2 regions of the Streptomyces sp. NTD107 genome follow, and region 2 is predicted to be linked to the other one. Evidence: riboswitches for the same ligand, from Rfam matches in the RefSeq annotation. Region 2 holds a riboswitch; the other holds the start of a gene.
The links. A riboswitch is a leader RNA that binds a small molecule or an ion and turns the genes downstream of it on or off. The one in region 2 is predicted to bind glycine.

Region 1 (3,199 bases), on a different contig from region 2:
TCTCCACGGTGGCGTTGAGCTTCATGGTGCACGAGCCGAGCGGGATCATGCCCCGGTCCAGCGCGTAGTCCCGGTCGGCGAGCCGGCGCAGATAGCGCAGCATCGCGGTCTCCGAGCGGTGCTCGTGGAAGACGGGGTGGCTGAGGTATTCATCGGTGCGCAGCAGCGCGCCGGGCAGCGCGTCCGGTGTGGCGGCGTCCAGAGTGTCGAGGTCGGTGAGCGCCGGGTCCACCCCGAAGGCGGCCCAGACGGCGGCCAGTTCGGTACGCGTGGTGGTCTCGTCGCAGGCGATGCCGACCCGGTCGGGGCCGTCCTGCCGCAGATTGATGCCCGCCGCGCGGGCGGCGGCCACCACCTGCCCGGCGCGGCCAGGTACCTCGGCGGTCACGGTGTCGAAGAACTCCCGGTGCGCCACCTCCACCCCGCCGGCCCGCAGCCCGGCCGCCAGCAGCGCCGCGTACCGGTGGGTGCGCCGGGCGATGGCGGCGAGCCCGTCCGGGCCGTGGTAAACCGCGTACATGCCGGCCATCACGGCGAGGAGCACCTGCGCCGTACAGATGTTGCTGGTGGCCTTCTCGCGGCGGATGTGCTGCTCGCGGGTCTGGAGCGCCAGCCGGTAGGCGCGCTTGCCGGCCGCGTCCCGGGAGACACCGACCAGCCGGCCCGGCAGCGAGCGGGCGTACGCCTCGCGGACCGCCAGATAGCCGGCGTGCGGGCCGCCGAAGCCCATCGGTACGCCGAACCGCTGGCTGGTGCCCACCGCGAGGTCGGCGCCCAGCTCGCCCGGGGAGGTCAGCAGGGTGAGAGCGAGCAGATCGGCGGCGACGGTGACGATCGCGCCCAGCTCGTGGGCCCGTTCGATGACGGGGCGCGGGTCGCGGACGGCACCGCCGGTGCCGGGGTACTGGAGCAGGACGCCGAAGACGCCGCGCTCGGCGATCGCGTCCGGGATGCCCGCCGCGAGGTCGGCGACCACCACCTCGACCCCGGTGGGTTCGGCGCGGGTGCGCAGCACGGCGACGGTCTGCGGCAGCGTGTCGGCGTCGACCAGGAAGACGCCCTGCTTGACCTTGCCGACCCGGCGGGACAGTGCCATGGCCTCGGCGGCGGCGGTCCCCTCGTCCAGCAGCGAGGCACCGGCGGTGGGCAGCCCGGTGAGGTCGGCGACCACGGTCTGGAAGTTCAGCAGGGCCTCCAGCCGGCCCTGGGAGATCTCCGGCTGGTAGGGCGTGTAGGCCGTGTACCAGGCCGGGTTCTCCATCACGTTGCGCAGGATGACCGGCGGGGTGAAGGTGCCGTAGTAGCCCAGGCCGATCATCGGGGTGAGGACCTGGTTGCGGTCGGCCAGCTCGCGCAGCTCGGCCAGCACGGCGGCCTCGGTACGGGCCGGGGGCAGCCGCAGCGGCCCGGTGCCTGCGATGGAGGTGGGCACGGCGGCCGTGGTGAGTTCGTCGAGGGAGCCGAAGCCGACGTGGGCGAGCATCTTCGCCCGGTCGGCCGCGTCGGGGCCGATGTGGCGGGCCGCGAAGGGCGAGCCGTGCTCCAGCGCGCTGAGCGGGAGTGGGCGTTCGGACATCTGGGGGCCTCCTGGTCGCTGGGACCCGCAACCACCGGGCGGTGCCTGCTGCGGCCTCCCCCTCTGTCATCTCAACCTGAGAGCTTCACCGCGTCGTTGCCCCGGGCGGGGCGTCGGCGCGGCTTTCACCGTCGGTGAGGGCGGGGCCGGGACGGATGTCCGGCCGCCACCCTGCTTTCCAGAGTGGTTTCGCGCGTGCGGTACGGGGGCCTGAGAGATTCCGGGGAGGATTTGCTCCTTCGGCGCCGCCGGCCCGGGGGCCGGTGGACTCTCCCGCACGAGGTCAACAACCGTTTTCGAGCCTACCAGCGGCCCTGGGGCTGCGACCATGGAGCCGGAGCCCCGCGACCGGTGGCGGCAGCACTCGACTGGCCAGCTTCGGGTATGTGCCGTTACGTAAGGGCGAAGGGGCGTGCGGCCCGGCAGTGATGACCCGTGGGAGGAACCGTGCAGACCGATATCGATCCCCGCAGCCTGATCGGGCGCAAGGCGTTCGACCGCAATGGAGCCAAGATCGGCACGGTGGACGAGGTCTATCTGGATGACGCGACCGGTGCACCCGAATGGGCGGCTGTGCGCACCGGTCTCTTCAGCCGGGACGCGTTTGTGCCGCTGGAGCCCAGCGAGGTGGTCGACGACGCGCTGCGGGTGCCCTTCGACCGGTCGCTGATCAAGGACGCGCCGGACTTCGGGGTGGGCCGGCATCTGTCCCCCGAGCAGGAGTTGCAGCTGTACCACCACTACGGTCTCGATGTGCCGATGGCGGGACCGGAGCAGGAGTCGGCGCCGCCGGATCAGGACTTCGGCCGGCTGGCCTCGCCGCCGCCGGACGAGGAGGGCTGAAGCGGCGGCGGGGCGGAGCGGCCGAGCGCCGGATCGTCCACGCCGAAGGTACGCACCCGGCCCGGCGCCGACCCGGGCGTCTCGAAGCGCACGGTGACCCGCCCCACGCCGCTGCCCTGCACCCACCCGGGCCCGTACTCGGTGTGCGTCACATCCAGTCCCGGCAGCCAGCGCCGGTCGGGCGCCGGCTCGGGCTCTGAGCCGGGGCCGGGGCCGGGGCCGGGGTCCGGGGCCGGCCGGTCCGCCCCGCGGCCCTCCTCCTCGGCCCCGGTCCCGGCTTCGGCCTCGACGGTGGCGCCCGTCTGGGCGAACAGATCCTCCTGGGTGAAATCCGCCAGTCCGGTGACACCAACACCCAGCAGCCGGACGCCGTTGGTGGTGTCCACCCCCTCCAGCAGCCGGGCGGCCAGCTCCCGCACCACCGCCGGATCGTCGGTCGGCCCGCGCAGGGTGTCCGAGCGGGTCAGGGTGGAGAAGTCGTGGCTGCGCACCTTCAGCACCACGGTGCGCCCGGACCGGCCGTGTTCGCGCAGCCGGCGCACACACCGCTCGGCCAGCCGGTCCACCTCGTGGCGCACCCGGGCCCGGTCGGTGAGGTCCACATCGAAGGTGTCCTCCACCGACACCGATTTGGCGTCCCGTTCGGCGACCACCGGGCGGTCGTCGATGCCCAGCGCCATGGCATGCACCCCGCCGCCGTGCGCGGTGCCGAGCAGCCGCAGCAGTTCGACCTCGCCGGCCCGCACCACATCGCCCACGGTGCTGATCCCGGCCCGGCGC
Region 2 (3,199 bases):
GCTGCACCGGCCACGGCACGGCGCAGCGCGCCAGCGCCCGGCCGAGCGCGTCATGGCTGCCCAGCCGGTACTCCTCGGCCAGCTCGTCCAGCTCCACGCCGATGAACAGCGCCGGGGCGCCGCCCTCCGCGCTGGCCAGGCCGCGCCGCGCGGTGCGGACGTACGGCAGCTGGGACAGCTCGCCGGCCGCCGCCGCCAGGAAGTCGACGGGCTCCTGCTGCCAGTCGGGCTCGAACAGCCGCATCCGCGCACCCGTGGGCATGCCGGGGGCGCGCTCCCCCGGGGTGTCGCGGCACAGCTGGGCGACGCCCTCCGGCGGCACGGGGAGGCCGACGGTGCCGCCGGGGTTGACGGCCAGCCCGGCCTGGGGCGGCAGTCCGCGGGCGAACTCCTTGACCGGGGCGACGGTGAAGGACATATGGCTGCCCACCACCAGCTGGAACTGTTCGGCGGAGCTGAAGACCGGGACGTACACCGCGCCGTTCAGGTCGATGGTCGGCAGGTCCAGGGTGCGGCTGGCCGGGCCGCCGCCCTCGGGCAGCGGCACCCACACCGGGCTGCGGCCCAGCACCTGGAGCAGCCGGGGCGCGGCGTCCGGCACGCCGACGGACGCCGCCAGCGCCTCCTCCAGCTCATTGCCGGGCCATCCCCCGCCCGCGCCGCCATCCGCGCCGCCGCCGGCGCCGCCGTGCCCGGGGTCCTGCCAACGCTCGTTCATCTCGTCCCACCACCATCTGATCCGGTCTGTAGGGCACCCTAATGGCTCAGCCCGGGCCGTCATGCGATGATGAGCCGCACAACAACCGCAGGACAATCGAACAATGGCCGTTCGACCACGCGCGGGAGAGTCCCCGGTCCAGCGCCGGGGCGCCGAAGGAGCAAGTCCTCCCTTGAATCTCTCAGGCCCCGATACCGCGCGCGGAAGGCAAATCTGAAAAGCGGGCCCGGCCGAACGGGCCCCACCCACGGTGCAAGCCGCAAGGCGAACCTCTCAGGTGCCGATGACAGATGGGGAGGGCGAGCCGTATCCGCGCGTCCGCGCACCGCCCGCCGCCCGTACCCTCTGGAGCCACCTCATGACGTCCCGTATCACCGCGCTCGACGCCGTTCACCGCGAGCTGGGCGCCACCATGACCGACTTCGCCGGCTGGCAGATGCCGCTGCGGTACGGCAGCGAGCGCGCCGAGCACCAGGCGGTACGTACCGCCGCCGGTCTGTTCGACCTGTCCCACATGGGCGAGATCGCGATCACCGGGCCGCAGGCCGGGGAGCTGCTGGACCACGCCCTGGTCGGCAAGCTGTCCGCGCTGGCGGTGGGCCGCGCCCGGTACACCATGATCTGCGACGCCGAGGGCGGCATCCTCGATGATCTGATCGTCTACCGGCTGGCGGACGAGCACTACCTGGTCGTCGCCAACGCCGCCAACGCGCAGCTGGTGCTGGACGCCCTGACCGCGCGCGGCGCGGGCTTCGAGGCCGGAGTGCGCGACGACCGGGACGCGTACGCGCTGATCGCCGTCCAGGGGCCGAGCGCGCCCGCGATCCTCGGCGCGCTCACCGACGCCGATCTGGCCGGGCTGAAGTACTACGCGGGGCTGCCGGGCACTGTGGCCGGCCGGCCCGCGCTGATCGCCCGCACCGGGTACACCGGCGAGGACGGCTTCGAGCTGTTCGTCGCGCCGGGCGACGCCGAGCCGCTGTGGCGCGCGCTGACGGCGGCCGGCGAGGTGTACGGGCTGGTGCCGTGCGGCCTGTCCTGCCGCGACACGCTGCGGCTCGAAGCCGGGATGCCGCTGTACGGGCATGAGCTGACGGCCGCCACCACGCCCTTCGACGCGGGGCTCGGCCGGGTGGTGAAGTTCGACAAGGACGGCGACTTCGTGGGCCGCGCGCCGCTGGAGGCGGCGGCCGAGCGGGCGGCGAGCGCGCCGCCGCGCCGCCTGGTCGGGCTGGTCGGCGCGGGCCGCCGGGTGCCGCGGGCCGGGTATCCGGTGCTGGACGCGGCGGGCACGGTGATCGGCGAGGTCACCTCCGGCGCCCCCTCCCCCACCCTGGGCACCCCGATCGCCATGGCGTACGTTGACGCCGCGCACGCCGCGCCCGGTACGGAGGGGGTCGCGGTGGACATCAGGGGCGGCCGGGAGCCGTTCGCCGTGGTGGCGCTGCCGTTCTACCGGCGCGAGAAGTAGCGGCGCGCGGCGCCGGCCGGCCGGCTGCCGCCCCCTCGTCCTTTCTCTCTTCATCCCCGCTTTCCTCCCGCATTGTCACCATCGAGGAGAATCGATCCCATGAGCAACCCTGTCGAGCTGCGCTACAGCAAGGAACACGAGTGGCTGTCGGCCGTCGAGGACGGTGTCGCCACGGTCGGCATCACCGCCTTCGCCGCCGACGCGCTGGGCGATGTCGTCTACGTCGAGCTGCCCCAGGCGGGCACCTCGGTCACCGCCGGCGAGACCTGCGGCGAGCTGGAGTCCACCAAGTCGGTCAGCGATCTGTACTCCCCGGTCACCGGTGAGGTCACCGAGATCAACGACGCGGTGGTGGAGGAGCCGGCGCTGGTGAACTCCGAGCCCTTCGAGGGCGGCTGGCTGTTCAAGGTCCGCATCGACGGCGAACTGCCCGGCGATCTGCTGGACGCCGACGGCTACACCGCCTTCACCCAGGGCTGAGGGGGACCGCCGCCATGTCTTCGTCCGTACTGAACCAGTCCCTGCACGAGGTGGACCCGGAGGTCGCCGCCGCCGTCGACGCGGAGCTGCGCCGCCAGCAGTCCACCCTGGAGATGATCGCCTCGGAGAACTTCGCGCCGGTGGCGGCGCTGGAGGCGCAGGGCTCCGTGCTCACCAACAAGTACGCCGAGGGATATCCCGGGCGCCGCTACTACGGCGGTTGTGAGCATGTCGATGTCATCGAGGACCTGGCCCGGGAGCGCGTCAAGGCGCTGTTCGGGGCGGAAGCGGCGAATGTGCAGCCGCACTCGGGGGCCTCGGCGAACGCCGCCGCGATGGCCGCGCTGCTCAAGCCCGGCGACACCATCATGGGTCTCGACCTGGCGCACGGCGGGCATCTCACCCACGGGATGAAGATCAACTTCTCCGGACGGCTCTACCACGTCGTGCCCTACCACGTGGCGGACGACACCGGCCTGGTGGACATGGCCGAGGTCGCGGCGCTCGCCGCCGAGCACCGGCCCCGGCTG

Region 1: another riboswitch for glycine. It lies ahead of gcvP (aminomethyl-transferring glycine dehydrogenase); the one in region 2 lies ahead of gcvT (glycine cleavage system aminomethyltransferase GcvT).

Annotation. Positions count from the first base shown of each region.
Region 1 covers NZ_JCAJZV010000001.1:524,771-527,969, reverse strand. Annotated here, with positions in the region: gene gcvP (aminomethyl-transferring glycine dehydrogenase) at 1-1,576, opposite strand, end outside; glycine riboswitch at 1,765-1,862, opposite strand; gene AC5WRL_RS02320 (PRC-barrel domain-containing protein) at 2,012-2,419, shown strand; gene AC5WRL_RS02315 (DNA polymerase IV) at 2,371-3,199, opposite strand, start outside.
Region 2 covers NZ_JCAJZV010000018.1:62,451-65,649, forward strand. Annotated here, with positions in the region: gene AC5WRL_RS25960 (enhanced serine sensitivity protein SseB) at 1-718, opposite strand, end outside; glycine riboswitch at 831-925, shown strand; glycine riboswitch at 927-1,018, shown strand; gene gcvT (glycine cleavage system aminomethyltransferase GcvT) at 1,077-2,189, shown strand; gene gcvH (glycine cleavage system protein GcvH) at 2,289-2,669, shown strand; gene glyA (serine hydroxymethyltransferase) at 2,684-3,199, shown strand, end outside.